One region of the Yersinia enterocolitica subsp. enterocolitica genome, then DNA from elsewhere that is predicted to be linked to it. Evidence: predicted binding sites of a transcription regulator. Region 1 holds the regulator's gene; each other region holds the start of a gene.

Region 1 (10,920 bases):
ACGGCCCAGCTTACTATCGCCGATCCACGTCAGAAATACGTCAGTTTGCTCCTACCTGTGATAGCAACCAAATTCAGGATTGCACGCCACAGGAACTGGTCAATACCTATGACAATTCCATTCTTTATACTGATGCGATGCTCGATAACACCATCAAATTACTGCAACAGCATAATGATAGATTTAACACCGCACTGGTTTATCTCTCTGACCACGGAGAATCGTTAGGTGAAAATGGCATGTATTTACATGGCACACCCTATATGTTTGCCCCCAGCCAGCAGACACATATTCCTTTTTTGATGTGGTTGTCGCCTGAATACACCAAAAACTATGGCATTGATCGCCAGTGTTTGTCCGATAGCGCGCAACATGATGAGATTTCACAAGATAATCTCTTCCACACCATTTTAGGAATGATGAATGTTCAAACTACTGAATATCAATCTGGAATGGATTTGCTACAAAAATGTCGAAGTTAAGGCAAACCGATAAAAAAGTAGTCATAAATAAATAGCCGATAGATATCTATATTGATGCCAGCGTACTCTCCGCTGGCATTTTTTTTCTTGACCTAGACCGATCGGTCTATTAATCTTTCGAGCATGAACAAAACACAGCACGCACATGTAGACACTCGTGAACATCTATTAGCAACCGGTGAGAGCCTCAGCCTACGCCTCGGTTTTAATGGCATGGGTCTCAGCCAGTTACTCACGACTGCGGGTATCCCTAAGGGTTCGTTTTATCACTATTTCCGCTCAAAGGAAGTATTTGGTGAGGCGATGCTACAGCGCTATTTTGATCGCTATGATGCACAGATGGCAACCCTGTTAACCGGTTCACAAGGTGATAAGCGCCACCATCTGCTGCACTATTTTGCTCAAGCGATTGCTAACTATTGTGGCAGTGAATGCCACAATGCTTGTCTGGCGGTTAAACTATCAGCTGAAGTGAGTGATTTATCTGAACCTATGCGTCATGCGTTAGATATCGGCACTGCTCGCGTCATTGGTCGTTTGCAAGATGCCATCGAAGCCGGCATTGAAGAAGGCTCTTTGCGTATTACGCTTTCCCCTGCGGCAACCGCAGAAACGCTCTATGCCTTGTGGCTGGGCGCTTCGTTGCGAGCGAAGGTGAAACGATCAGTTGCGCCGCTGACCTGTGCGCTAGAAAGTATCGAACTGATTTTACAACCCGCTCAATGATCCTGAATGTTATGTTTTTTATTTTCAGGGTTTACCCAGTCACTAGTCGACTGGTCTATTAATATAGGACGCACCATGAAGACTGCTAAACTGTTCTCCCCTTTGAAGGTTGGCGCGCTCACTTTGCCAAACCGTGTATTTATGGCTCCACTGACGCGTTTACGTAGTATTGAGCCAGGTGATATTCCTACTCCTTTAATGGCTGAATATTATCGTCAACGCGCCAGTGCAGGTTTGATTATCACTGAAGCGACTCAGATTTCTTTCCAGGCGAAAGGCTACGCTGGCGCTCCGGGGTTGCACACTCAAGAGCAGTTAAACGCCTGGAAAAAAATCACGCAAGCTGTGCATGATGAAGGTGGACATATTGCCGTGCAACTGTGGCATGTGGGCCGTATTTCACACAACAGTTTACAGCCAGGCCAACAAGCACCTGTTGCGCCATCTGCCATTGCCGCAGATACCCGCACCACTGTTCGTGATGACACGGGTGCCTGGGTTCGTGTTCCCTGCTCTACGCCGCGCGCACTGGAAACAGAAGAGATCCCTGGCATCATTAATGATTTCCGCCAGGCAACAGCCAATGCCCGTGAGGCTGGGTTTGATTATATTGAATTGCATGCGGCCCACGGCTATTTATTACATCAATTTATGTCTCCGGCATCAAACCAGCGTACTGACCAATACGGTGGCAGCATTGAAAACCGAACTCGCCTGACCTTAGAAGTGGTTGATGCCACAGCGGCTGAATGGGGCGCTGAGCATATTGGTATCCGTATTTCACCTTTAGGCCCATTCAATGGTTTGGATAATGGTGAAGATCAGGAAGAAGCGGCGCTGTATCTGATTGAAGAATTAAACAAACGCCATATTGCTTATCTGCACATTTCCGAGCCAGACTGGGCTGGCGGTAAACCTTATTCGGATGCATTCCGCGATGCTGTGCGTGCCCGCTTCAAAGGGGTGATTATCGGCGCAGGTGCTTATACCGCAGAAAAAGCCGAAAACCTGATTGAGAAAGGATTTATTGATGCCGTTGCCTTTGGCCGCAGCTATATTTCCAACCCGGATCTGGTTGAGCGTTTGCAGCAAAATGCGCCACTGAATGAGCCTGACGGTGAAACCTTCTACGGGGGTGGCGCTAAGGGCTATACCGACTATCCAAAGCTGTAAATCTTGCTTAGTTGTGAATCAATTTCTCTGCTCACGGTCAGGCAATATGCCTGGCCGTTATCATTTGCAGTCTATTCATTTTCTGTAACCCATTGAACTGATTTAATTACCAAGGCTATACTTAAACTTGGTTTCATTCACTCTTGCCCACAATTCAGGCAACATATCAACAGAGGGTATTATGCGCCTACTCCATACCATGATCCGCGTCGGTGACCTGCAACGTTCCATCGATTTCTACACCAAGGTATTAGGGATGCGTTTGCTGCGTACCAGTGAAAATACCGAATATAAATACTCACTGGCATTCGTCGGCTACAGCGATGAGAGCGAAGGCTCAGTGATCGAGTTGACCTATAACTGGGGCGTAGACAGTTACGAGATGGGAACGGCATTCGGTCATTTGGCTTTGGGGGTGGATGATGTTGCCGCCACCTGCGACCAAATTCGCAATGCTGGTGGCAAAGTGACCCGTGAAGCAGGCCCGGTCAAGGGCGGTAACACGGTTATTGCTTTTGTCGAAGATCCAGACGGTTACAAAATAGAGCTAATCGAGAATAAAAGTGCCGGACACGGCCTCGGAAACTGATTAGCAAGAAGGCACCTGCAAGGTGCCTTTTTTCTCATCGCGATATCCCCCTGCATCCCACGCCAAAATTTGACATAATGCGTGCTGAATTCGATGAAGATAAGAAACTGATGGCAGATAAAAGTGACCTTAACGCCCTGAGTGGCCGTTTTCGTGGGTATTATCCCGTAGTAATTGATGTAGAAACCGCCGGTTTTAATGCTCAAACTGACGCATTATTAGAGATTGCTGCCGTCACTTTGCAAATGAACAAGGACGGTTGGCTGCTGCCTGATGAAACGCTACATTTTCATGTAGATCCGTTCGAAGGTGCCAATCTGGAACCCGAAGCGCTGGCATTTAATGGAATAGACCCCACCAATCCATTACGTGGTGCAGTGAGTGAACATGATGCGTTACATGCTATTTTCAAAGCTGTGCGCAAAGGGTTGAAAGAACAAGGCTGTAACCGCGCCATTATCGTCGCGCATAATGCTCATTTTGATCACAGCTTTGTGATGGCCGCGGCTGAACGCGCCAGCTTGAAGCGTAACCCGTTCCACCCATTTGCCACTTTCGACACCGCAGCACTTAGTGGGCTGGTTCTGGGGCAAACCGTATTGGCAAAAGCTTGCCTGACGGCAGGTATTCCGTTTGATAGCAGCCAGGCTCACTCTGCTTTGTACGATACAATGCAAACGGCGAAATTATTCTGTGAGTTGGTCAATCGTTGGAAGAAATTGGGTGGCTGGCCGGTACCGGCGGGTGAATCTGAGTAACCTAACTCAAGTCAATAATTGCAAATTCACTATTAAAAAAGGTGGCCTGCGAGCCACCTCAGACTGCTGACAAACCCCAACGACTCGATCTTGCAAGGTGAGGACAGGTAGAAGAGTAAAGCGTCCGCGCCACGGACGGCGCGGCTCGAGCCATCAGGGACGATTTTACGGCGTCTTTATGATCTACCTGTTTTCACCGCTGCGGGCACTTTGTCAATAACCTCAGGCAGCTTAAGTAGCTGCCTTTTTATTTATTACCTAAGCTGGCAGCTCATTACTCTGCTGCAGGTTTTTCTTCTTCAGTACGGTATTTATCTGCCGTCTCTTTCAACAGTTGTTGCAGTTCACCACGCTGATACATTTCCATCAGGATGTCGCAACCGCCCACCAATTCGCCGTCAACCCACAGTTGTGGGAAAGTTGGCCAGTTAGCGTATTTTGGCAGCTCAGCACGGATATCTGGATTCTGCAAAATATCAACGTAAGCAAAGCGTTCGCCACAAGCAGATAGCGCCTGTACAGCCTGAGCAGAGAAACCGCAGTTTGGCAGTTTTGGTGAGCCCTTCATGTAAAGCAGGATGGGGTTTTCTGCTATCTGGCGCTGAATTTTATCAATCGTCGTCATTTCTTGCTTCCTCAAGCCATTTAGTGGCTACAATACTTAGAACCTATCCATTAGGGCTATTTTATTATTGCGTCCAGCCTATTGTAGCGACTGTCACCACTGGAATAAAACGCCATCTTTTGCAGGGGTTTTACTCGGTTAGTTGTGGATTATATTATCAGCTACAAATATGTGCATTTAGAATAACATTTTTGATCCCTTCTCTTCATTATTATCTTCACTGAGGGATACCAGAAATTCGGGTCGACTAACTCGTTGACGTATGGTTGATTTAAGTTCATTAGCCGTGTGAAAAAACGACAATTGCGACGCCATTAACGTTTTCTCACAATATCGACTAAAATCCTGTAGCTCTCCGCTTTTTTATATCCGGAGTTTCGGCAATACTGTGACTCTTCATCTTCATTTCAGGGCCAAGGTTGGTAGCGTTATTATGCGTTTAATACTTACGCTGTTTGTGCTGCTGTTTACCCAGCTATTTCTAAACCTCGCACATGCGTCGCCGCAGGCTCACGTCTCGGCTGAGCAAAAAAAAGGCCAAGTCAGTCAGGCCAGTCCTGATGACCGTAAAAAGCGTAAAGCTGATAAAAATACTAAAAAAGCCAAAATTGATAACAACAAAACCAATAGTAAAAATGTGACAAATAAAATAGCGACCAACAACGATAAAAAGAAAACGGCAGCTACCGCCAGCAAAACCATTAAGAAAAAGGCACAGGAAGTCAGCAAACCTACCAGCCCAAAAGTCACTAGTAGCAAAAAAACGAATATTAAAACTGCTAGCAATAAAAAAGCGGCAGTTAAAAAAACCGAAAAAGTGGCTTACGGTCGCCATCGCAATAAAACCCAAGGTAAAGCCGCGACCGAATTAGTAGCAAATAGTAAAATAAAACTCAGCCCTGCGCATAAAAAGCGCTATCAGCATGCTAAACAGACCGCAATGAGCAAACTGATGAAGCAAGTAGGGAAACCTTATCGCTGGGGTGGCACCTCCCCTAATACCGGTTTTGATTGCAGCGGGCTTATTTACTACGCCTATAAAGATGTCATCAGAATAAAAATGCCACGTACTGCTAATGAAATGTATCATTTGCGCGATGCAGCACCGGTTAAACGCGCTGAATTAGAAAGTGGTGATTTAGTGTTCTTCAATATTGCTAATCGCGGTGTTGCTGATCATGTCGGCGTTTATTTAGGCAACGGCAAATTTATTCAGTCACCACGCACCGGTGAAGAAATTCGTATCAGCATGCTAGACAACGACTACTGGCAAGATCATTATGTCGGCGCTCGTCGTGTTGTGACACCGAAAACTATCCGCTAAACCAAGCACCGCACCCGGTAGCCCTATCGGGTGCTTGTATACCTGTCAAACATACCTGTCAAACTTCAACCAGCCAATATCCCATCAAATAATATGGTTATGCCTGTCATTCCTGTTAAAAGTTGTTAAAATTAATGCCCACAATAAAAATACAACAATTACGATTTTAACCGCTCCTCACCACATCTTAGTGAGCTAACGTTCGGATTTGAGGAGCAAACACCCTGAGCAACCCCGAAAGGAGAGAGCTATGTCTTTTGAATTACCGGCATTACCTTATGCACAAAATGCACTGGAACCGCACATTTCTGCTGAAACGCTGGAATACCATTACGGCAAGCACCACAACACCTATGTGGTAAACCTCAATAACCTGATCAAGGATACTGAGTTTGCAGGTAAATCCTTGGAGGAGATTGTCAAAACCTCCAGTGGCGGTATTTTTAACAATGCAGCTCAAGTTTGGAACCACACCTTTTACTGGCACTGTTTATCACCTAATGGCGGCGGCGAGCCGACAGGAAAAGTCGCCGATGCCATTAATCAATCCTTTGGATCTTTTGCTGAATTTAAAGCGCAATTTACTGATGCGGCGGTAAAAAACTTTGGCGCGGGCTGGACCTGGCTGGTCAAAAAAACGGATGGCACGTTAGCTATTGTCAGCACATCAAATGCGGCGACACCGCTGACGACCGCTGATAAGCCATTGTTAACTGTGGATGTATGGGAGCACGCTTACTATATTGATTATCGTAATGCGCGACCAAAATATCTGGAGAATTTCTGGGCGCTGGTGAATTGGTCTTTCGTTGAGAAAAACTTAGCCTGATAAGACAAGAAGCAAAAGACGCCGGGTAATCATATTACCAACAGAAATAATTAAGGGCGGGTTAACCGCCCTACTTATCACTTCACACCGGCACGCGGCTTAATTAATTCATGACCGCCACGAAGCTAAAGGCAATAATCATCGCCAGTGCACCAACAGTCGTAATCAGCGACATTTTCAGATTGGTATCCATAAGAACTCCTCAGCCGGTTTATTTTAGTAGGGTAAAGGCACATAGTTAGTGCGTTAAATTATTTTCCCACAGTTAAGAAAAAAAATCTTGTGCCCATTACGCACTTTATAACATTGATTACCTCTTCCACTTTTCCTCCAGATCAGCCAAAATTCGCAGTTCATAACTGTATGCCGACTAATAACGTCTAATAAATACTCTCAGACGACCATCTGACTTAGCTCTCCAGCCTACTATCTTGTTTCTGTCTGAGCGGTGTTCGAGTCATGCAGGCAAACGATTAACATAATACTTACCTGCTGTAACAGGTGAGCTTAGGAGTCATTCTTTTTATGGCAACGATTAAAGATGTGGCCAAACACGCGGGTGTGTCTACTACCACCGTTTCGCACGTTATCAACAAAACTCGTTTCGTCGCCGAAAACACCAAGGCCGCTGTGTGGGCAGCCATTAAAGAACTGCATTATTCACCGAGTGCTGTGGCGCGCAGTTTGAAAGTTAATCACACTAAATCAATTGGCTTGTTGGCGACATCCAGCGAAGCCCCCTATTTTGCTGAAGTGATCGAAGCGGTTGAAAATAGCTGTTATAGCAAAGGCTACACTCTGATTTTATGTAACTCTCATAATAATCTGGACAAGCAAAAAGCCTATTTGGCGATGCTGGCACAAAAGCGTGTTGATGGCTTATTGGTGATGTGTTCTGAATATCCGGAACAGCTACTGGGAATGTTAGAGGATTATCGCAATATTCCAATGGTAGTGATGGATTGGGGAACCGCCCGTGGCGATTTTACCGATTCGATTATTGATAATGCATTCGAAGGCGGTTATTTAGCTGGCCGTTATCTTATTGAGCGTGGTCACCGCGATATCGGGGCTATCCCCGGCCAGCTATCGCGTAATACCGGTGGCGGTCGCCATCAGGGCTTCCTAAAAGCATTAGAGGAGGCCAACATCACCCTGCGAGAAGAATGGGTGGTTCAAGGTGATTTTGAGCCAGAATCCGGCTATAAAGCCATGCATCAAATTCTGACACAAAAGCATCGTCCGACTGCTGTATTCTGTGGTGGCGATATTATGGCAATGGGCGCGATATGCGCCGCAGATGAATTAGGTTTGCGTGTACCACAAGATATTTCGGTGATCGGGTATGACAATGTGCGTAATGCGCGCTATTTCTCGCCGGCGTTGACCACCATTCATCAGCCGAAAGAGCGATTGGGTGAAACGGCTTTTGCTATGTTGCTCGACAGAATTGTCAGCAAACGCGAAGACCCTCAAACCATTGAAGTACATCCAAAACTAGTCGAACGTCGTTCTGTTGCTGATGGCCCATTCCGCGATTATCGTCGCTAAGCACAGTTATCATCGCTAAACATTTAGTCTGCCGGTAGCGCCCTGTTACCGGCGGCTAATTCTGCCGAAGCTCATTATCCGTGCCATTAGCATCTCTTAGCCACTCATCATTTAACGTGACACTGTCACCCAAATATTCCAACATCCAGGCTAAGGCCGGGGAATGGTTATTCTGCTCCCACGTCAAGCAACACGGGCTAGCAGGTAAGGGGTCAGCGAGTGTTAAGGCTGCCAGTTTCCCTTGTGCAATCAGGGGCGATACCATATGAGCGGGCACCATGCCAATACATAACCCCTCACACAGACAGTCTATGCCCGTCGCCCAATCCGGTGCCACTAATCGCTGTTGGTTATCCAACGTCCAGGTATCTCGTTTCGGCAAATTTCGCGCAGTATCCTCTAAACAGAGGGAGGGATAAGGCCGCAACTGATCGTCGTTAAGTGGCCCGGTTAGCTGCGCTAAAGGGTGATTGATACTTACTACGCAATGCCAGGTCAGAAAACCCATGTCACGGAAGACGAACCGCCCGCCAACCGGGATGGCACGCGTCGCACCAATGGCCATATCCGCTTGCCCATCCGCCAGCGCATCCCAAACGCCGTTAAAGACTTCATAACGCACCCGCAATTCGATATCGGGAAAATGGCGATAAAAATCCAGCACTAAACGGCGGCTTCGCTGAGGTTTGACAATTTTATCGACCACGATATTTAATTGCCCGCGCCAGCCATTCGCCACTTGTTGACATTGACGACGTGTGTCATTCATTTTTTTGATAACATCACGCGATTCTTTAATAAAAACTTTGCCTGCTTCGGTCAATTCTACATCCCGATGGCGGCGCGCAAATAGCGGCACAGCCAACCACTCCTCCAATTGACGCACGGTATAACTTATCGCAGACGGTACGCGGTGCAATTCTTGCGCAGCAGCGCTGAAACTCCCGGTGCGCGCAACAGCATCCACCACATCTAATGAGTATTCTGACCACATGGTTTTGCGCTTCCTTTAAACGGAATTTTTGACATCAATTTTTTTGATAGCATGGCGCAAATATTACCGTTTCACAACAGAATATCGCGTCGTTAGAATGCCCCCGCAATTAATTTTCGATAACAAAAGTTTTACCTGCAAAAACTATAATTTAGCCAAAGTCATTGGAACCACAGGCAGGCAGCAAACGAACACATCCCGATGAGCTTATATCAATAAGTGATGCGGGTAAGTAAGAGCAGCTAACACCCCTGCGGTTTCAAGGACGAAGGATATAATGAGAAACAACAATGAAAACAACATCGAGCTTCATGTTCTACCTGGCCGGTTTGAGCATGTTGGGGTATCTGGCCACTGACATGTATTTGCCCGCCTTTGGTGCCATGCAACAAGAACTCCAAACCTCCGCCGGCTCCATCAGCGCCAGCCTTAGTATCTTTCTCGCGGGTTTCGCGATCGCCCAACTTATCTGGGGACCCGTTTCGGACAAAATAGGCCGCAAACCGGTGCTGTTAGCAGGGTTAGGGTTATTTGCTATCGGCTGCCTGGGGATTTTATGGGTTGAAACTGCGGCGCAGTTATTGGTTTTGCGCTTTATTCAGGCGGTGGGGGTCTGTTCCGCTGCGGTGAGCTGGCAAGCCTTAGTGGTCGATCGCTATCGCGACGGCAAGGCCAACCGAGTATTTGCGACCATTATGCCATTAGTGGCGTTATCCCCTGCGCTCGCGCCATTACTGGGTGCCTGGTTATTAAACCATTTCAGCTGGCGCTCAATTTTTGTCGTGCTATTGGCGATTACCCTGCTGCTACTGATTCCGACCGCCTTGCTTAAGGAACGGAAAAAAACAGCGCCGGATAACGTAGATAGAAGCAAAAACGCCATTAGTTTCTGGCAGTTACTGAAGTCTCCGGTATTCAGCGGCAACGTGATGATGTTTGCTGCATGCAGTGCCGGTTTTTTTTGCCTGGCTAACGGGTTCACCTTTTATTTTAGGTGATATGGGATATAGCCCGAATGTCATTGGTTTGAGTTATGTTCCACAAACAGTAGCCTTTCTACTGGGGGGATTTGGTTGCCGTAGTGCATTGAGTCGAATCAAGGGTAACACCCTACTGCCGTGGCTGTTGGCCGGTTATGCTATCAGTATGATTGCACTTTATCTGATAGCAACGCTGACGACGCCAACACTGGTGACCTTACTTATTCCGTTCTGCTTAATGGCGCTTGTGAATGGTGCCTGCTACCCTATTACCGTAGCAAATGCATTAATGCCCTTTCCTGCCAGTACGGGTAAAGCAGCAGCGTTGCAAAACACACTACAACTGGGCTTGTGTTTTATTGCCAGCATGATGGTGTCGGCCTATATCAGCCAACCTTTGCTGGCAACCGTCACTGTGATGCTGTCAACGGTAGCTTTAGCCGCATTGGGATATGGCATTCATTGTTATGCGTTGAGGAAAGAAAAAGTCCATACTAATAATAATGACTATAATTGCGTGGAGTCATAATTCCTTGTAAAAATAGTCACTAAGTGAAATTTTGGCCGGGAAAGATTTAGTATTGAGAAAGCTTCCCGGCAAGCCTATACTCGGTTTAACCGATTATAATATCATTTAAAAAAAGCATTATCTTAAGCACTTGCTGGACGCGTGGATTGCGTCACATTTACTCTTATGGATGAGCAGCCCTAAATTAGGGTTTCTTCTTAATCTTCCTCTGTCCGTAATGGATACCAAACACCAACTTTATTGGTATGTATCTGCGCATATAGTTTTTATCGCGGGTCATAAGTCAGAAGAAAGTGATGGAGAAGCTATGAGTTCATCCTGTATAGAAGACCAGAGTATTCAAGAAAATCCGTGGTTTCG
Region 2 (10,920 bases), 570 kb from region 1:
ATTAAGCGGTCATTCATTATCTTTATCGCATCGCCCAATACTAACTGACGCCCGGCTAATACTACCTGGGATTGTGCTAATAAACACAAACTGGCAGTGTCACCAGACTCAACCACTAACAAACTAATATCTTCACCGGTCTCCAATACTTTTACTGTCGCCAGCTCTGCATTTTGTGGCAGCCACGTTTTAGGTTGTTGTGCAAAATACCAGCTTTTGGGCATTAATGGTTTAAGAAAACGAAAAGCAACCAACGCATTTAATATCAATTCCGAACGTTGCTCATGCCCCATTTTAATTTGGCGGCATTGATCTTCAAACTCAAAATAAAGCGCTGCATCGTCGACACAAAATGCAGACTCATCAAATGCATCAGGGGTTAACATTTTAGACGGGAAGCGCGAGCGAAATATCATACCATTGGCTAAATCCAACATAAGTCGGTCATGTTCGGTATCAAAATACCAACGCCATTTATCGTCTGGTTTAATCCGCATATTTTACCCTTCCCGCCACGCTCACCAACATTATTGACTCAAGAATTGAGTTCTCACCCATCAAATTGCACTTAATCGTATATACCCGTCATACTTCAAGCTGCATGTTCGTTGGCTGCTTTCGTTCACCCGAATCACTTACCTGAGTAAGCTCATCGGAATTTACTCAGTTGCCGCCTTCCTGCAACTCAAATTATTTAGGGTATAAGGCTTTTGATGTATATTTAATCCATTGGGGTAAAATATAGACGAGCCGGAGGAATAAATAAACCCCCCGGCCAATAATGAAGATAAATAATTAGATATGAGTAACGATATTCTTAATCAAACCTGGCCCACGGAAGATAAATCCGGAATAAATTTGAATCAATGAAGCTCCCGCAGCCATTTTTTCTCGCGCAGCCGTGACTGAGTCAATTCCACCCACCCCGATAATAGGTAAGCGGCCTTGCAGCTCTTGCGATAAACGGCGAATCACTTCAGTACTACGTAATTGCAATGGACGGCCACTTAACCCACCGGCTTGTTCGCAATAATTTAATCCCTGAATGAGAGAACGATCTAAAGTGGTATTAGTAGCAATAACGCCATCTATATTATGGCGAACCAAACTGTCCGCTATTTGGATCAATTCTTCTTCAGTAAGATCCGGGGCGATCTTTACCGCCACCGGAACATACTTATGATGACGCTGATGTAATTCAGTTTGTTTATTTTTAATTGCTGCTAATAAATCATCCAGCGCTTCACCATACTGTAAAGATCGTAATCCTGGGGTGTTGGGTGATGAAATATTAATCGCGATATATCCGGCGTAAGGATAAACTTTATCCATACAAATCAAGTAATCTTCTTTGCCTTGTTCTACCGGCGTATCTTTATTCTTGCCAATATTAATACCTAAAATACCGCCAAAATGTGATTTCTTGACGTTTTCAATTAAGTTATCAACCCCATGATTATTAAAGCCCATACGATTGATCAAGCCTTCAGCCTCGACGATCCTAAACAATCTTGGTTTATCATTTCCTGACTGTGGCTTTGGTGTTACCGTTCCGACTTCAATAAAACCAAATCCCATCGCGCCAAGAGCATCAATACACTCGCCGTCTTTATCCAAACCCGCAGCCAAACCTAATGGATTCTTGAATGACAGGCCCATACAGCTTACAGGTTTGGTTGGCACTGATTGGCTAACCAAAAATTGAAGCGGTGTGCCGGTAAGACGTTTTAGCTGGCGAAAAGTGAATTCATGGGCACGTTCTGGATCAAGCTGAAATAGTGCTTTTTTAACGAGTGGATAATACATGTAATCTCCTGAGCGAGCGGTGACTAGCCGTTGATGCGGGAATGGTAAATTCATCTCTCAGGAAAGTAAACGTTTGCGACGTAAAGCCATGCAAAGACTGAAGGTATTTCAGGGGATAAAAAAGCAGAGAGCATCGCTGCCCTCTGTTTATCATGCAAACAACCTATTTATGCGGCCAATGCTTTGGTTATCTTTTCGTATAAATCACCGGATAAATTATCCAATTTTTTCAATTGTTCCAAAGCCTGGCGCATCAACGTTTGACGACCTGAGTCATAGCGTTTCAAACGAATCAAGGGTTCAATCAAACGAGCGGCAACCTGCGGGTTACGGGTATTCAAATCACTGAGTATTTCGACCAGGAATTGATAGCCGCTGCCGTCAGTAGCATGGAATGCCGCCGGGTTACCGGAGGCAAAACTACCAATCAACGAACGAGTACGGTTGGGATTACTCAAACTAAATGCCGGATGTTTAAGCAAGGCTCGTACTTGCGCCAAAACATCCACCGCCGGGCTGGTGGCTTGCAACGCAAACCATTTATCCATCACCAAACCATCATGACTCCAACGCACATCAAACGCCGCCAGTAATTCATCACGGCAAGGCAACTGGGCAGCAACTGCGGCTGCTAATGCTGCCAGCGAATCAGTCATGTTGTCAGCTTGATGATATTGAGAAGACACAAGCTTATTTGCAAACTCAGCATCACCAAACGCCAAATAATTCAGACAGGTATTGCGTAACGCCCGCTTGGCAATATCACTGTGTTCAATACGATATTCAGGAGTTATATTCGCCACATAGACGGCCAATAATTCGTCCGATAACTCATTTGCCAGACAGCGGGTAATAGCCTCATGTACCGCACTGATAGCTTGCGGATCAATTGTGGTAAACAGTTCCGCAATTTCATTTTCTGATGGCAATGTCAGGATCTGTGCCGCTAACGCGGGATCAAGATTTTCATCAAGTAATATGGCGCGGAAAGCATCAGCGACGTGATTAGGCAGACTCAGCGGCTGTTTTTGTTGGTATTTAGCAACATTGAGTTTGATATAGGTTGCCAGCAAACTTTGTGCCGCATCCCAACGGGAAAATTCATTGCGCGCATGTTGCATGAGGAACGTGAGTTGCTGATCGCTGTAGGTATAATCCAATTTGACCGGTGCAGAGAATTCCCGCAACAGGGACGGGATCGGAGTGTGCTCTACATTATCAAAGGTAAAGGTCTGTTCGGCCTCTGTCACATTCAGAACATGATGAACCGGTAAACCATTTCGCTGCAATGCAATCACATTGCCTTTACTGTCATATAGCTCAATATCCAATGGAATATGCAATGGCAGTTTTTCTGGTTGATCAGCAGTTGGCAACGTTTTCTGGCTAACGTGCAGATGATATTGCTGTTTTTCAGCATCATAATCATCACGTACCGTCAATATTGGTGTACCGGATTGGCTATACCAGCGACGGAATAAAGACAGATCGACATTAGATGCATCTTCCATTGCCTGCACAAAATCATCACAGGTCGCCGCACTGCCATCATGACGTTCAAAATAGAGTTGCATGCCAGCTTGGAATTGTTGTTCACCCAGTAAAGTATGCATCATGCGGATAACTTCTGACCCTTTCTCATACACCGTTAAGGTATAGAAGTTGTTCATCTCGATGACTTTATCTGGGCGAATGGCATGAGCCATCGGGCTAGCATCTTCGGCAAACTGCGCTGCACGCATAACTCGCACGTTTTCGATACGATTAACTGACCGCGAGCCTAAATCAGAACTGAATTCCTGATCTCTGAATACTGTTAAGCCTTCTTTCAGGCTTAATTGGAACCAATCACGGCAAGTGACTCGGTTACCCGTCCAGTTATGGAAATATTCATGACCAATAACCGCTTCAATGTTCAGATAATCTTTATCTGTCGCCGTTTCTGCTTTTGCCAGAACATATTTTGAATTGAAAACATTCAACCCTTTATTTTCCATGGCCCCCATATTGAAGAAATCAACCGCCACAATCATATAAATGTCGAGGTCATACTCCAGACCAAAACGGGTTTCATCCCACTTCATGGAGTTCTTCAATGAGGTCATCGCCCAGTCGGCACGATCCAGGTTACCGCGATCAACAAACAACTCCAGTGCAACTTCACGCCCCGAGCGGGTAATGAACTTATCACGCAACACATCAAAATCACCGGCGACCAAAGCAAACAGGTAACAAGGTTTTGGGAACGGGTCTTCCCATTTTACCCAATGGCGGCCATCATCCAGAACTCCCTGCCCCACACGGTTACCGTTGGAGAGTAAATAAGGATAAAGTGCTTTATCAGCGACAATGCGGGTGGTAAAACGCGCCAACACATCAGGGCGATCTAAATAATAGGTAATATGCCGGAAACCTTCAGCTTCACATTGGGTACAGAGTGCCTCACCGGAAAGATATAACCCCTCAAGTGCGCTGTTAGTTGCAGGGTGAATATCATTGACGATTGTCAGTGTAAAATGAGCGGGTAATTGCTCAATAACCAGCGAATTATCCTGTAGCTGGTAATGCGGCCATGCTTGCCCGTCAACGCTGATACTCACAAGCGTTAAATCCTCACCATCTAAAACCAACGGTGTCACGTCTGCTGTTTGACGTTTTACCTGACTGATCGCCGTTACTGTCGTTTTTTGCGCATCAAGTGCGAAATCCAGATTGATATCGGTGATAGTGTAATCCGGCGATTTATAATCGTGACGGTATTTAACTTGTGGCTGTTGTGTCATGGAAACCCTTTTGACGTCATCAGTGAATATGATTATCAAGTCTGTATTTATGGTCGTTTTCGCTTAAAGTTTAGCTTCAAAGTACTGCTACCAGCGACTTCGCCTTAGACTCAGATAGTCTTTTCAATGTATCACAATTGTAAAAAAAACCTAGGTAAGAGGCGGTGTTAATCCGGCAAATAGTGCATTGAATGATCTTTTTTCGAGCCGCCTCGCATGCCCACGACTTTAATTACATTTAGCTCAAAACCAAACGGAGAGTTGATGTTATCAAGAGGAGAAAGCTTGCCGGATGTTTCACGTTATTTCGAATATACTCGTGACTATTGTCTATATTCTATTCAGATTAATAACCCTATATATTTTAATACAATTTCTCCTTATTATCTAAATAGCTAAAAACTGACCTTAATTGGATTGATCGTTTAGCAAAACAGCTTTTCTATCGCTTATGGCACGTTTAATCCTAGACCTGGGATTAGAATTTATGGTGTGATGAGGCTTCAATAACAGGATAATACCGGTATACTTCTGCGACTTTAGATTCTGCCGACTGTGGAAAATGCTCCTACGAGGATGCTGTATAGCGCCATGACCCAAGACGCCTCACCGATTTTGACTTCATTGCTTGATACCGATGCATATAAACTTCATATGCAACAAGCAGTGTTTCATCGTTATCGCCATATTACCGTTGCCGCTGAGTTCCGCTGCCGTGGTGATGAGCTGCTGGGCGAGTATGCCGACGAAATCCGCCACCAGATAACATTGATGAGCCAATTGGCATTGACCGATGATGAGTATCAGTATCTCTCCGGTTTGCCCTTCTTTAAAAATGACTATCTCAATTGGCTACGGGCCTTTCGTTTTAATCCCGAGCAAGTCACTGTATCTGATAATGACGGTGAATTAGATATTCGTATTACTGGGTTATGGTGCGAAACAATCCTGTGGGAGGTGCCACTATTAGCGGTAATCAGTGAAATCGTCCATCGCCGCCGTTCTGCGCATGTCACGGCTGATCTGGCTGTTTCACAACTACGTAGCAAGCTTCAGCAATTTAACGCGCTCAGTGCTGATATTGATATAACCCACTTCAAGTTAATGGATTTTGGTACGCGTCGCCGTTTCTCACGCGAAATACAACATGCCATTGTCAGTCACTTAAAAGATGAATTCCCCTACCTGGTGGGCACCAGTAATTATGATTTAGCACGGAAATTGTCTTTAGATCCCGTGGGAACCCAAGCTCATGAATGGTTCCAGGCGCATCAACAAATTAGCCCGGTGCTGGCCAATAGCCAACGCGTCGCGTTACAAGCCTGGTTAGATGAGTATCCAAACCAACTTGGTGTGGCGTTAACCGACTGCATTACTATGGATGCATTCCTGCGCGATTTTGATAAAACATTTGCTGACCGCTATCAAGGATTGCGCCATGACTCGGGTGATCCGGTTGAATGGGGTGAAAAGGCTATCGCCCATTATGAAAAACTGGGTATTGACCCAATGAGTAAAACACTCGTGTTCTCAGATAATCTGGATCTGGAAAAAGCGCTGTCGCTATACCGCCACTTTTACCAACGGGTTAAGTTAGTATTTGGTATTGGTACACGTTTAACCTGTGATATTCCAGGTGTCAAGCCGCTGAATATCGTGATTAAACTGGTTGAGTGTAATGACAAACCGGTGGCTAAACTTTCTGATAGCCCAGGCAAAACTATTTGCCATGATCCCGCGTTTGTTGATGAATTACGTGAGGCATTCGCTCTGCCGTTGGTTAAAAAGGCCAGCTAATACGCAATTGCCGGGCGACAAATGCTTGCCCGGCCCCACTCTAATTTGAACTTTTTTCCTCGCTTTACTCTTCTATATTCCACTATTCAATCATTTCTCTGTTTGTGTCGTATATTTTTATGACAATGTTGCACTGAACTGATGATTTCTACTTGTGTCCTGCTCCGCCACAAGTAACATAGCAACATCCCCATTTCTTTGGGTTGTTAACTATTTCGATATTAAAATTATCCAAAACTATTAAAGAGAGAAATCTATGAGCGTAGTGCCTGTAGTCGACGTACTGCAAGGCCGTGCTGCGGTTGACAGTGAAGTCACCGTGCGCGGTTGGGTGCGTACCCGGAGAGATTCTAAAGCGGGTATCTCCTTCGTTGCCGTTTATGACGGTTCCTGCTTTGACCCGTTACAGGCCGTCGTAAATAATACTTTGCCTAATTATCAGGACGAAGTACTGCATTTAACTACCGGCTGTTCAGTAGAAGTGACTGGCACCGTAGTGGCATCACCGGGTGAAGGGCAGAGTTTTGAAATTCAGGCCACCGCTATCAAAGTGGTCGGTTGGGTTGATGATCCCGATACTTACCCAATGGCAGCAAAACGTCACAGTATCGAATACTTGCGTGAAGTCGCTCACTTGCGCCCGCGCACGAACCTGATCGGTGCAGTGGCTCGTGTTCGCCATACTTTGGCACAAGCTATTCACCGTTTCTTCGATGAGAACGGTTACTTTTGGGTTTCAACACCGCTAATCACGGCATCTGATACTGAAGGTGCGGGTGAAATGTTCCGTGTATCGACGTTAGATCTGGAAAACCTGCCGCGCACTGATACTGGCGCTGTCGATTTCAGTGAAGATTTCTTCGGTAAAGAAGCCTTCCTGACGGTATCCGGTCAGCTTAACGGCGAAACCTACGCCTGCGCGTTATCCAAAGTTTACACTTTCGGCCCGACTTTCCGTGCTGAAAACTCTAACACCAGCCGTCATCTGGCTGAGTTCTGGATGGTAGAGCCAGAAGTCGCCTTTGCGTCATTAGATGATGTCGCCGGTTTAGCAGAGAAAATGTTGAAATACGTCTTCCAAGCGGTGTTAAACGAACGTGCAGATGACATGAAATTCTTTGCCGAACGTGTGGATAAAGATGCGATTGATCGCTTGCAGCGCTTTGTCACCTCAGATTTTGCTCAGGTTGATTACACTGATGCTATTGAAATCTTGCTGGCATCAGGCCAGAAGTTTGAGAATGATGTCGCCTGGGGCATAGATTTGTCTTCTGAGCATGAGCGCTATTTAGCTGAGCAACACTTTAAAGCGCCAGTAGTGGTTAAAAACTATCCGAAAGATATCAAAGCTTTCTATATGCGGATGAACGAAGACGGTAAAACCGTGGCTGCGATGGATGTTCTCGCACCGGGTATTGGCGAAATCATCGGGGGTTCCCAACGTGAAGAGCGTTTAGATGTGCTGGATGCACGTCTGGCAGAAATGGGCCTCAATAAAGAAGATTATTGGTGGTATCGTGATCTGCGTCGCTATGGCACGGTGCCACATTCAGGCTTTGGCCTTGGATTTGAGCGTTTGATCTCATATGTAACAGGGGTTCAAAACGTTCGGGATGTCATTCCGTTCCCACGCACACCGAGAAATGCCAGTTTCTAAGTTAGTCATTTAGAAAAAAATTGTGATTTTGTATAAATAAAAGCCAGCCTTGCTGGCTTTTATCATTTTTTAAAGTTCGATCTGAGTCACAAAGTTCCCTGATATTTACATTTGGTAACACATAGTTTCTCAATGAAACATATTCAGGTAATTGGTAGCATTTTCGGTCTGGATTATAACCCTCGTGAATGGAACACTGCGTTCAGACACAGACGACACCAAACTCTCAACAATAGTTCCAAAAAAATTATTGGCGGCAGTGGCAGGTGTCCGAATAACACCAATGAGGGTAATAATAATGATGAAGCGCAATATTCTTGCAGTAGTAATCCCAGCATTGTTAGTAGCTGGTGCAGCTAATGCAGCAGAAATCTACAACAAAGACGGCAACAAACTTGACCTGTACGGTAAAGTTGACGCGCGTCACCAGTTCTCTGACAACGCTGGCCAAGACGGCGACGAATCTTATGTTCGTTTCGGCTTCAAAGGTGAAACCCAAATTACTGACCAACTGACCGGTTACGGCCAGTGGGAATACAACGTTCAGGCTAACCACGCTGAATCTCAAGGCGACAAAGGCAACAAAACCCGTCTGGGCTTTGCTGGTCTGAAATTTGCTGAATTCGGTTCATTCGACTACGGCCGTAACTACGGCGTAATCTATGATGTCAACGCATGGACTGACATGTTGCCAGTGTTCGGTGGTGATTCAATCTCCAACTCTGACAACTACATGACTGGCCGTTCTACTGGCTTGGCTACTTACCGTAACACCAACTTCTTCGGTCTGGTTGATGGCCTGAACTTTGCTCTGCAATATCAAGGCAAAAACGAAGATGGTCGTAATGGCACTACTACTGACGCAGCTGGTGTAGTAACTTCTTACGATAATCTGAAAGATCAGAATGGCGACGGCTTCGGTATCTCTTCTACTTATGATATCGGTTACGGCGTGAACTTCGGTGCTGGTTTCTCTTCTTCAAACCGTACTGATCAGCAAAAACGTTTCAGTACTGCTGAGGGCGATAAAGCTCAGGCATGGAACGTTGGTGCTAAATACGACGCAAACAACGTATACCTGGCTGTAATGTATGCTGAAACTCAGAACATGACTCCATATGGCGATGCTAACGATACTATCGCTAATAAGACTCGTGATATTGAAATCACTGCACAATACCAGTTTGACTTCGGTCTGCGCCCATCTTTAGGCTACGTTCAGTCTAAAGGGAAAGATCTTAACGCGAATGGCGATAACCAAGATCTGTTGAAATATGTTTCTGTAGGTTCTTACTACTACTTCAACAAAAACATGTCTACCTATGTTGATTACAAAATCAACTTGCTGGACGAAAATGACTTCACTCGTGCAAACGGTCTGAACACAGACGACGTTGTAGGTGTTGGCTTGGTTTACCAGTTCTAAGTTAAACTTAACCCGGCAGTTTATCTGCTGACCTAAGTTAAAAAAGACAGGGCCTCGGCTCTGTCTTTTTGTTTTTGTCCTTGGCTAAAATAGAGATATTGCGCTGCCGAATACACTATTTTGCCGATTTTTCACCCCGAATCCCCTCGCCTCACAACATTCATTTCTTTTTATCGCAAACGGTTGGCAAAGGCCGCAACTGGCGCTACCCTGATGGTTCTGTTTGCTTAACGCTAAGCCATGGAAGCCTCTGACATGTTTGAAAAAATCACTGCTGCACCTGCGGACCCGATTCTGGGCCTGACCGATATTTTCCGCGCGGATGACCGCCCTAATAAAATTAACCTGGGGATCGGTGTCTACAAAGACGAATCCGGGAAAACGCCGGTGCTGACCAGCGTCAAAAAAGCTGAGCAGTATTTGCTGGAAAATGAAGTCACCAAAAACTATCTGGGAATTGAAGGGCTGCCAGCTTTCGCCCATTGTACTCAGGAACTGCTGTTCGGTGCCAATAGCACGATTATTACTGATAAACGTGCCCGCACCGCTCAAACTCCTGGTGGTACGGGTGGCCTGCGTATCGCGGCTGATTTTATTGCCCATCAAACCAGTGCCAAACGTGTCTGGGTCAGTAATCCAAGCTGGCCGAATCATAAAAACATCTTCGCCGCAGCGGGGTTGGAAGTGGTTGAATATGCCTATTATGATGCCGCTAACCATGCTCTAGACTTCGATGGGCTATTAAATAGCCTGTCAGAAGCCCACGCAGGTGATGTCGTGTTGTTCCACGGCTGCTGCCATAACCCAACCGGGATTGACCCAACAGAAGCTCAGTGGAGACAATTAGCTGAACTGTCAGTGGCTAAAGGTTGGTTGCCACTGTTTGACTTCGCCTATCAAGGTTTTGCCAAAGGTTTGGAAGAAGATGCTCAAGGCCTGCGTATTTTTGCCACACAGCATCAAGAGCTGATCGTTTGCAGCTCTTATTCCAAAAACTTCGGTCTGTACAATGAACGTGTTGGCGCTTGTACCCTTGTTGCTGCAAACAGTGAAGTGGCTGATATCGCCTTTAGCCAGGTTAAAGCGGTTATCCGTGCTAACTATTCCAACCCTCCTGCTCACGGTGCGTCAGTGGTTGCGACCATACTGAGTGACAAAGCGCTACGGGCAATTTGGGAGCAAGAACTGACTGATATGCGTCAGCGCATTCATCGTATGCGTCAGTTGTTTGTTAACACCTTGCAAGAAAAAGGCGCTAAGCAAGATTTCAGCTTTATCATCAACCAGAATGGTATGTTCTCATTCAGTGGCCTGACCAAAGAACAAGTGCTGCGTCTGCGCAATGAGTTCGCGGTTTATGCAGTAAATTCTGGCCGTGTTAACGTGGCCGGTATGACGCCAGATAATATGGCGCCATTGTGTGAAGCTATCGTTGCTGTGCTTTAATTGAG
Region 3 (10,920 bases), 1.1 Mb from region 1:
TTAAAATAAGTAAGCAGAAACATGCTATTTTTTGCATGACCCGATGTGCAATAATTAACTTTTTTATACTCACACACACATAAACAATTTAAAAGAACAACCTGTGAAAAATTAATTCATTTTTTATTTATATTTAAAGATAAAAACATAATTACTATTTTTCTTATGACCAACATAAAAAAACCTCCGAAATATCGGAGGCTTCATTTAGATTAGAAACAATATCTTATTAGAAGCTTATTCCCACTCAATTGTTGCAGGTGGTTTACCACTAATATCGTAAACTACTCGGGAAATACCATTGACTTCATTAATGATGCGGTTTGAAACACGACCCAGGAAGTCATATGGCAAATGCGCCCAATGTGCTGTCATGAAATCAATAGTTTCAACCGCACGCAGAGAGACAACCCAGTCATATTTACGACCATCGCCCATCACACCGACGGAACGAACTGGCAGGAACACGGTAAAGGCCTGGCTGACTTTATTGTACAGATCTGCTTTATGCAGCTCTTCGATAAAGATAGCATCCGCGCGGCGCAGTAAATCACAATATTCCTTTTTCACTTCGCCGAGAACGCGCACACCCAAACCTGGGCCTGGGAATGGATGACGATATAGCATGTCGTATGGCAGGCCAAGTTCGAGGCCGATTTTACGCACTTCGTCTTTAAACAGCTCTTTCAGCGGTTCAACCAAACCCAGTTTCATCTCTTTAGGCAAGCCGCCCACATTGTGATGCGATTTAATCACATGCGCTTTACCGGTGGCAGATGCAGCGGATTCAATCACGTCTGGGTAGATAGTGCCCTGCGCCAGCCATTTAACCTGTTCTTGTTTACAGGCTTCTTCGTCAAATAACTCAACAAACACGCGACCAATGATTTTACGCTTGGCTTCTGGTTCATCAGCACCAGCCAGTGCCGCCAGGAAACGATCTTCTGCCGCCACATGAACAATGTTCAGGCCGAATTTATCGCCGAACATTTCCAACACCTGATCCGCTTCATTCAAACGCAGCAGGCCGTTATCAACAAACACACAAGTCAGACGTTTACCAATAGCACGATGCAACAGCATTGCGGTCACGGATGAGTCAACACCACCGGACAGACCAAGAATGACGTGGTCTTCACCAATTTGCTCACGCAAACGCACGATAGCATCTTCAATAATGGTGGCCGGGGTCCACAGTGCTTCACAAGCACAGATATCCAGAACAAAGCGCTCCAGCAGGCGTTGACCTTGCTTGGTGTGCGTCACTTCAGGGTGGAACTGCACGCCATAAAAACGTTTTTCTTCGTTAGCCATAATGGCAAACGGGCAGGTATCAGTACTGGCTACGGTGACAAAGTCAGACGGGATCGCGGTAACCTTGTCGCCATGACTCATCCAAACATCCAACACCGCTTCACCGGCTGGATTGATGGCATCTTTGATATCACGGATAAGCGCGCTGTCAGTTTTAATTTCAACCTGCGCATAACCGAATTCACGTTGGTTTGACCCTTCGACTTTACCGCCCAGCTGCATTGCCATGGTTTGCATGCCATAGCACACACCCAGCACCGGAACCCCAGCAGTGAACACATAATCAGGCGCTCGTGGGCTGTCATGTTCAGTGGTGCTTTCAGGGCCGCCGGAGAGAATGATGCCGCTTGGATTAAATTCGCGGATCTGGTCTTCGGTCACATCCCACGCCCAAAGTTCACAATAGACACCAATTTCACGAACACGGCGCGCCACCAGTTGGGTGTATTGCGAGCCGAAATCGAGGATAAGAATGCGATGTTTATGGATATTTTTTGTCATGTGCGGCAAATTCCACAGATAATTAATAAAATTAGAGAGTTACCATTATTATTCATAGGTCATTCCAGTCGACGGAACCAAGAAGTTGGCTAACGCCCGCAGCACAGCATGCGCAGTTGACAGCAAGTCAATGAGCAATGCGAGCAGCGGACGATAGTCACATTCGCCGGTTTAAGCCCTGGAATTAGCCCATGCGGTAGTTTGGTGATTCTTTGGTGATGGTAACATCATGAACATGGCTTTCTTGAATGCCTGCACCGCTGATACGAACAAATTCAGCTTTGGTGCGCAATTCATTGATAGTGCCGCAGCCGGTCAGCCCCATACATGAACGCAGGCCACCCATTTGTTGATGCACAATCTCTTTCAGCAGACCTTTGTATGCCACACGCCCTTCGATACCTTCTGGTACCAATTTATCGGCCGCATTATCGGTTTGGAAGTAGCGATCTGAAGAGCCTTTGGACATCGCACCCAGTGATCCCATACCGCGGTAAGATTTGAATGAACGGCCTTGATACAGTTCGATTTCGCCCGGAGACTCTTCAGTCCCTGCCAGCATAGAACCGACCATGACACATGAAGCACCCGCCGCAATGGCTTTAGCAATATCGCCAGAGAAACGAATACCACCATCGGCAATAACCGGAATACCAGTACCTTCCAGCGCTTCGACCGCATCAGCAATCGCCGTAATCTGAGGAACACCAACACCGGTCACAATACGTGTAGTACAGATTGAACCAGGGCCGATACCGACTTTAACTGCGCTCACACCAGCATCAGCCAAGGCTTTAGCCCCTGCACCTGTTGCGACGTTACCGCCAACGATTTGCAGGTTAGGATATTTAGCGCGCGTTTCGCGAATGCGCTGTAAAACGCCTTCGGAATGACCATGAGATGAGTCGATAAGTAAAACATCAACACCAGCAGCGACCAGAGCATCGATACGCTCTTCATTACCCGCACCGGCACCGACAGCAGCACCAACGCGCAGGCGGCCATGCTCGTCTTTACAGGCGTTTGGCTTGCGCTCTGCTTTTTGGAAATCTTTCACGGTAATCATGCCGCGCAGATGGAAGCTATCGTCAACGACTAAAGCTTTCTCGACACGTTTTTCATGCATTTTTTGCAGCACAACTTCGCGGGCTTCGCCTTCTTTGACCGTCACCAAACGCTCTTTCGGTGTCATCACCGCAGTCACGGGTTGGTCCAGATCAGTGACAAAGCGAACATCACGGCCGGTAATGATCCCAACCAGCTCGTAATCTTCGGTCACTACCGGATAACCGGCGAAACCGTTACGGGCGGTCAGTTCTTTAACCTGACGGAGAGTAGTGGTAGGGGTAACAGTCTGTGGCTCAGTTACAACGCCACTTTCGTGTTTTTTCACGCGGCTGACTTCTTCGGCCTGGCGCTCAATGGACATATTTTTGTGGATGAAACCTAAACCGCCCTCTTGTGCCAGCGCAATGGCCAGACGAGCTTCGGTTACGGTATCCATTGCTGCGGACAGCATAGGGATATTCAGGCGGATAGTTGCAGTCAGTTGAGTACCAAGTTCTGCCGTATTAGGCAAGACTGTGGAGTGGGCTGGAACCAGGAGAACGTCGTCAAATGTTAGAGCTTCTTTCGCGATACGTAGCATGGGCAATATCTCACCAAGGTGAATGTAAAAAGATAAAATATTGCCGTGGCATTATACAGAGCGTAATCGGTTGCCTCCAGCACTTTCTCACTATTTTTCTTGCCAAGCGGCTTGAGGCAGGTAATATCGATCAATTAAGTGCTTGTTTTAAAATTTGAACCAGGTCACATGTCACAATCTTCCGCGTCATCAATTTTTACTGTCAGCCGCCTTAATCAGACGGTGCGACAACTGCTGGAAATGGAAATGGGCCAAATTTGGCTCACTGCCGAGATTTCCAATTTCTCTCAGCCTTCGTCGGGTCACTGGTATTTCACCTTAAAAGACGATCGGGCGCAGGTGCGCTGCGCGATGTTCCGTAACACCAATCGTCGAACCACTTTTCGCCCACAAAATGGCCAACAAGTGTTGGTCAGAGCATCGATCACCCTGTATGAACCGCGTGGTGACTACCAATTAATTGCCGAAAGCATGCAACCTGCTGGCGACGGATTGCTGCAACAGCAATTTGAACAGCTTAAACAGCAACTGGCCGCTGAAGGGCTTTTCGACCAAAGCCACAAGCAACCTCTGCCCAGCCCAGCCAAACAGGTGGGGGTGATAACTTCATCCAGTGGTGCTGCTCTGCACGATGTTTTACAAGTTTTGCAGCGCCGTGACCCTTCACTTCCGGTTATTATTTATCCGACAGCAGTGCAAGGTGCTGATGCTCCATTGCAGATAGTCCGAGCCATTCAACTGGCAAATCTGCGGGGGGAATGTGATGTATTGATTGTCGGGAGAGGTGGCGGCTCGTTGGAAGACTTGTGGAGTTTTAATGACGAGCGGGTTGCCCGCGCTATTTTTAATAGCAGGATTCCCATTGTCAGTGCGGTCGGCCATGAAACTGATGTCACTATCGCGGACTTCGTTGCCGATTTACGCGCCCCAACCCCATCAGCCGCCGCCGAGCTGATCAGCCGCAACCAAATAGAGTTGGTTCGGCAAATTCAGGGGCAGCAGCAGCGCATGGAAATGGCGATGGATTATTATCTGGCGCAGCGCCATCAGCAACTCACCCGCCTTGAGCATCGGCTGCAACAGCAACACCCGCATTTGCGATTGGCCCGTCAGCAAACACTGCTGTTGAAATTACAACGCCGACTGGAAGATAGCGCGCAAAACCAAATTCGCCGATTAAGTCGACGCACTGAACGGCTGCAACAACGGCTGGTTCAAGCTCAACCGCAAGGGCAGATCCATCGTTATAATCAGCGGGTACAACAGCAGGAGTACCGCTTGCGTCAGGCATTAGAGCGCCAGTTGAATGGCTATCGTCAACGTTTTGGCATCGCCTGCTCACAATTGGAAGCGGTCAGCCCATTGGCTACACTAGCCCGCGGCTACAGCGTAACGCAGACCCCAGAGGGCAGCTTACTCAAAACCACGAAACAAGTGCATACTGGCGACAAGCTAACCACCCGACTGCAAGATGGCTGGGTGGAAAGTGAAATCACTCAAATCAAGGTGGCAAAAAAGCCCCGTCAGCGTAAAGCCGCTAACTGAGCGCCGTTATTATTGCCACAGCCAATAGATCTGCCGATTGGTATTAGACCATTGGCAGATAACTAAAACGAACGCGGCTTTTTGAAATCAGCCCATGCCCATTCTGGCAAAAATAATCAACAGCTCCACACGCTTTCAATACTTGTAGCGGTTTAGCGCAATCAGGGCATTCAGCCTGTTGCTGATAGTTGCCATAACAACTAGAGCAATGAAAGTGGCCACTCACTTCCGCCATTGTTTTCTGACAAACCGGACATAGCGCATCCATAAATTCTCTCCCAGCGGTTAATGAAAACTTACATCACACCCAGTGAACGTAAAAAGTAAATCCCCAGCGCGGTAGTGAAAAATGAACCGACAGTCGTTATCGCGATGATATTTGCGGCCAGCGTAGCATTTCCTCCCATCGCGCGGGTCATGACATAACTACCTGCGGCAGTTGGTGTTGCGGAGAATAGAAAAATAATACCTAACGTTGCACCACGGAACCCCATCAGCAAGCCGCCTAAAGTCATCAATATTGGCACGATGAATAGTTTTGCCACCGAGGATAATGCCGCCACATTAGAAGAACGGAACATCGCATGCCAATCAAGACTCGCGCCGGTGCAGAGTAATGCCAAGGGCAGTGCCAATGCTGAGATATAGCTGCCAGTCTGAACAATCACCTGGGGAATAGGCAACTGGGTTTGAGCATAGGCTAAACCGCATACCAGACCGATAATCAATGGGTTAGTCACAATACTGCGCAGCAGTGCCACTTTGCTGATTTTACCGCCCTGCCCACTCTGTAAGCTGCGGGTTAGTGTTATCACTGACAGCATATTAAATAAAATCACCGTCACCGTCAGATACATTGACCCCAGAGCAACCCCTTCATCGCCATAAGCCGTCATAGCAAATGCCAGGCCAACAATCGCGGTATTGGCTCTGAAACCACCCTGCACGAACACACCACGCTCTCTTGGGTCTTTTACCAACCACTTGGCGGCAATCTCGAGCAGTAGGAATGTCAGCAAGGTACCGACAGCACCGTAGATAACCAAGGGCAAGTTATCCAGTACGCTGACGTGATTGGTGGCGACACTGAAAAACAACAGGCAGGGCAACGCCAGATTGAACACCACACGGGTCGCGCCATCGCAGAACCGATCATCCATCAGGCCGCCGCGCCGTAATAGCATTCCGAGTAACATCATCAATAAGTTGGGTACTGTGACACTAAATGCAAAACTCCAGGTTTCCCAAGACATGGCTGATGTTCAACTCCTTTTGTTTACGGTTAAGCGACCAAGGCGGCATTTTACTGATGGCGGTCATTAAATGTGCAAAAAGCGTGGAATGCCCACGCTTTGCAGTTACTATTTACCTTTTTTCAAGTGCGACATCAAACGTTTACGTTTGCGCATCTGATTTGGCGTCAGAGTATTGCGCTTACCCGCAAACGGGTTCTCGCCCTCTTTAAACTGGATACGAATAGGCGTACCCATAACTTTCAATGAACGACGGAAGTAATTCATCAGATAACGTTTATAAGAATCCGACAGATCAGTAACCTGGTTGCCGTGAATAACCACGATCGGTGGGTTATAACCCCCGGCGTGAGCATATTTCAGCTTCACACGGCGACCACGAACTAACGGAGGCTGATGATCTTCTTCTGCCATTTGCATAATACGGGTCAGTAAGGAAGTGCCCACTCGTTTGGTTGAACAGTCATACGCTTCCTGAATGGATTCAAACAGGTTACCGACACCGCTACCATGCAGTGCAGAGATAAAGTGAATGCGGGCAAAATCGACAAAACCAAGGCGCAGGTCTAGCATATCTTTAACCTGAGCACGGGCTTCTTCTGACATGCCATCCCATTTATTGACCGCAATAACAAGTGAGCGCCCACTATTGAGAATAAAGCCTAACAGAGACAAATCCTGATCTGAAATACCATCACGGGCGTCAATGACCAACAGCACAACGTTGGAATCTTCAATGGCCTGCAAGGTTTTAATAACCGAGAATTTCTCAACCGCTTCAGTGATCTTGCCGCGTTTACGCACACCTGCGGTATCAATCAGAATATATTCACGTTCATCACGGGTCATTGGAATATAAATGCTGTCACGCGTGGTGCCCGGCATATCATAAACCACCACACGGTCTTCACCGAGGATACGGTTAGTTAGTGTGGACTTACCTACGTTAGGACGCCCAACGATAGCCAACTTGATTGGCAAACTCAGTGGATCAAAGTCATCCTCTTCGTCTTCTGGAATTTCATCTTCGTCAGCTTCTTGCGCCGCCCAATAGGCCGCGTTAGCTTCTTCGTCTGTCAACTCAGCTTCAGGTTCTTCGGCGTCCATGTAAGGCGCCATGACATCTTCAATCAGCTGAGTCACACCACGGCCGTGGGAAGCTGCAATCGCATGCACTTCACCCAAGCCTAATGAATAGAAATCGGCGGTAGCGGTATCTGGATCAATACCGTCAGTTTTGTTGGCAACCAGGAAAGTGGCTTTTTCACGACTGCGCAGATGTTGAGCAATGCCCTGATCCGCAGGCATCAGCCCGGCGCGCGCATCGACCATAAACAGGACGATATCCGCTTCTTCAATCGCCAGTAACGATTGACCAGCCATCTTGGTTTCTACACCATCTTCTGTGCCATCAATACCTCCGGTATCGATAACAATAAACTCATGACCCTCGACCTCGGCACGACCATATTTACGGTCACGCGTTAGCCCGGGAAAATCCGCAACTAACGCATCACGGGTGTGCGTTAAGCGGTTAAATAAAGTGGATTTACCCACATTCGGGCGCCCGACCAGCGCGATGACAGGTATCATTGTTGGAGCCTCATTACTTAATTTTCAAAGCGTTACAGCACTGTATCGAACATTCAACAGCGCAGTTTTAGAAGACAAACGGCCCCTGAATATCAGGAGCCGCTTTGAACCCTTCCTCCTTGAAGTTGCAGCGGTGTTACTTACTGCAACGCCAGTGGCTTGGGTATTAACCTGTCAGACAGGCATTTTAAATAAGGATTAACGGGTGAACGCGTATACCGTGCCGCCTCTTGCCTGCACCAGCAACTTATCGCTGGCAACCACAGGCGCACTCAGGAAACCGGAGCTATCTACGCTCTGCTGAGCAACAAAACGACCATCAGTGGTATTCACCCAGTGCAGATAACCTTCAGCATCACCTACAACCAGATAACCATTATACATCACAGGAGCCGTCAAGTTACGATGTAATAAATCGCTTTGACTCCAAAGAGTTACACCACCATCGGCTTTCAGCGCAACAATGCGATCATTCTGATCGACCAGATAAATATTGCCGCCGTCAACAATAATGTCATTGACTGAACCCATTTCGCGCTTCCACAGAATCTGACCAGAGCGCAGATCCAGTGCAGTCAGGTTGCCATTGTATGCCAGAGCATAAACAACGCCATCTACAACAACAGGTGTGGTATCAACATCATTCAGGCGGTCAATTTCAGTAGTCCCAGTCACTTGGGAAATACGCTGTTGCCAGATCAACTGACCTTGCTCCAGCATTACCGCACTGACACGGCCATTATCACCACCAACAAGTGCAGCACCAAATGCAACTGTTGGCGCTGATTCACCCCGTAGAGACAAGGCTGGTGTATCCAGATTTAATGTCCACTTAATGGCACCGTCAGATTCATTCAGCGCTTGCAACATACCATTCGAGGTGTGAATCAGTACCACACCATCACTGACAACCGGGCGGGACAAGGCTTCGCCAGCAACTACCGTCTGCCAGGCCACCTGTCCATCGTCAGAGTTCAACGCATAAACTACTGCTTTCTCACTACCGACGTACACATGAGCACCTGAAGCTGTTACGCCACCAGATAACATTGCGGAACGGTTGCTGGAGAGGAAGTTGGTTTTCTCAGACAGGTCAGTTTGCCAAATTTGTTTGCCCGTATCGGCTTCCATCGCTTTCACCAGACCTTTACGGTCCGCTGCAAAGACAGAAGTTCCCTGCCAGGCTGGGCGCAGATGTGAGTAATAATCACCGACACCACCACCCACAGAAGTGCTCCACACTTTTGTCGGCGTGAATTGATTCTCAACTTTTGGCAGTGGCGACATGGTAACCACATCTTCTTCACTGTTAAACAGTGAACAACCACTCAATAGGGCAACAGATACCAGTCCTACTAAGAGTGTTTTACGCAATTGCATGGGAATACCCCTTAGCTGGACAAATTATTCAATTTCATGCGCAGTAAAGCTTGTAGCGCCTGAGAAGCATTTGATTCGACACCTTTACTGTAAGCTGCGCGTGCACCTGCGGTATCACCTTTGCTCAATAATGCATCGCCACGAACATCTTGTGCCATCGCAGTCCAGCCGTCGCCTTGCACTGCATCCAGTGTTTTCAATGCTTCATCTGGTTTTTTCAATTGCAATTGCAAACGAGCAAGACGCAAATTAATCAACGACAGCAGATTTTCATCTTTTGTCTGGCCCAATGCTTGGGTAAGTTGCTGCGCAGCTTTATCAAATTCGTTTTGCTCAACAAAGTGGTGAGCCAGCTCTAACCCGGCAAGTACGCCGTAGTTATTTTTATTGCTCTGAACAAATTTTTCAGCGACAGCAACACCATCAGCACTGTTGGCTGACAAGGCATCACTGGCTTGCTGATAGGCAGAGGAGGCTTCCGTCAAAACAGTATTTTGATGACTCTGCCAGTAACGCCAGCCCACTAATGCACCAATCCCGAGCACCACACCCACGGCCAGCGCTTTACCATTCTCACTAAAGAAACGGCGCACTGCATCAACCTGGTCATTTTCAGTGGTATAGACTTCCACGGTGTCTCTCTCCTTAACCCAACATCAAAGCCAGACGCGCAGCAACATCCGCTTGCGCCAGCGTTTCTTGTTCACCATTCCGCAAATCTTTTACAACCACTTGCTGTGCTGCCACTTCGCTTTCGCCAAGTATTAATGCCACACGCGCCCCCCACTTATCAGCGCGGGTAATTTGCTTTTTGAAATTGCCACCGCCGTAGTTAGTCATTAACTTTAAGGTCGGTAAAACATCACGCACACGTTCTGCCAGCTGCATCGCCGCACTTTGCGTTCCCTCACCCGATGAGATGAGATACACATCAATAGTCGCAGGTACTTTAAACTCTGGATTAACGGCTTGTACCAACAGAACCAAACGCTCAAGCCCCATAGCAAAACCAACAGCAGGTGTGGCACGCCCCCCCAGTTGTTCAACTAAACCGTCGTAACGCCCACCGGCACAGACTGTACCTTGTGCGCCCAAACTGTTGGTCACCCACTCAAATACCGTACGGTTATAATAATCCAAACCACGAACTAAACGCTCATTAACGGTATATGGGATGCCAGCCTGATTTAAAAGTTCACACAAACCGGCAAAATGTTGTTTTGATTCATCATCCAGATAATCAGATAGCTTAGGTGCATCGTTAAGCAATAACTGAACGTCTGGGTTCTTAGAATCCAGCACACGTAACGGGTTGCTGTACATGCGACGCTTGCAATCTTCATCCAACACATCAACATGTTGTTCAAGGAAAGTCACCAGAGCTTCACGATAATCAGCGCGCGCATCCAATGAACCGATGGAGTTCAATTCAAGCTGCACATGCTCTGATATCCCTAAGGCACGCCACCAACGAGCCGTCAGCAGTATCAATTCTGCATCAATATCAGGCCCTTGCAGACCGAAAACTTCCGCACCTAACTGGTGGAATTGACGGTAACGTCCCTTCTGTGGGCGCTCATAGCGAAACATCGGGCCGATATACCACAGACGCTGTTCCTGATTGTACAGCAGACCATGTTCAATGCCTGCGCGCACGCACCCTGCGGTACCTTCCGGGCGCAGAGT

What was found. The regulator PurR, encoded in region 1, represses purine synthesis genes. The targets are predictions, from matches to a motif close to CANGCAAACGTTTGCNTG.
Region 2: pyrD (quinone-dependent dihydroorotate dehydrogenase) is a predicted target of PurR. The motif match lies at 1,869-1,886, and genes of this name have one in related genera.
Region 3: guaB (IMP dehydrogenase) is a predicted target of PurR. The motif match lies at 3,523-3,540, and genes of this name have one in related genera.

What each region holds. Positions count from the first base shown of each region.
Region 1 is NZ_LR590469.1:949,381-960,300, reverse strand. It holds gene eptA (phosphoethanolamine transferase EptA) at 1-482, shown strand, start outside; gene FGL26_RS04470 (TetR/AcrR family transcriptional regulator) at 606-1,208, shown strand; gene nemA (alkene reductase) at 1,284-2,381, shown strand; gene gloA (lactoylglutathione lyase) at 2,563-2,970, shown strand; gene rnt (ribonuclease T) at 3,081-3,728, shown strand; gene FGL26_RS04450 (Grx4 family monothiol glutaredoxin) at 4,003-4,353, opposite strand; gene FGL26_RS04445 (C40 family peptidase) at 4,787-5,677, shown strand; gene sodB (superoxide dismutase [Fe]) at 5,928-6,506, shown strand; gene cydH (cytochrome bd-I oxidase subunit CydH) at 6,610-6,699, opposite strand; gene purR (HTH-type transcriptional repressor PurR) at 7,032-8,057, shown strand; gene punR (DNA-binding transcriptional activator PunR) at 8,113-9,051, opposite strand; partial or broken gene punC (purine nucleoside transporter PunC) at 9,342-10,560, shown strand; gene cfa (cyclopropane fatty acyl phospholipid synthase) at 10,868-10,920, shown strand, end outside.
Region 2 is NZ_LR590469.1:1,521,680-1,532,599, forward strand. It holds gene FGL26_RS07300 (cell division protein ZapC) at 1-497, opposite strand, end outside; gene pyrD (quinone-dependent dihydroorotate dehydrogenase) at 796-1,806, opposite strand; gene pepN (aminopeptidase N) at 1,974-4,589, opposite strand; gene pncB (nicotinate phosphoribosyltransferase) at 5,181-6,386, shown strand; gene asnS (asparagine--tRNA ligase) at 6,643-8,043, shown strand; gene ompF (porin OmpF) at 8,345-9,469, shown strand; gene FGL26_RS07335 (amino acid aminotransferase) at 9,725-10,915, shown strand.
Region 3 is NZ_LR590469.1:2,095,499-2,106,418, forward strand. It holds gene guaA (glutamine-hydrolyzing GMP synthase) at 238-1,815, opposite strand; gene guaB (IMP dehydrogenase) at 2,000-3,463, opposite strand; gene xseA (exodeoxyribonuclease VII large subunit) at 3,632-5,008, shown strand; gene FGL26_RS09930 (zinc ribbon domain-containing protein) at 5,052-5,276, opposite strand; gene FGL26_RS09935 (AEC family transporter) at 5,305-6,261, opposite strand; gene der (ribosome biogenesis GTPase Der) at 6,370-7,854, opposite strand; gene bamB (outer membrane protein assembly factor BamB) at 8,053-9,234, opposite strand; gene FGL26_RS09955 (YfgM family protein) at 9,246-9,866, opposite strand; gene hisS (histidine--tRNA ligase) at 9,880-10,920, opposite strand, start outside.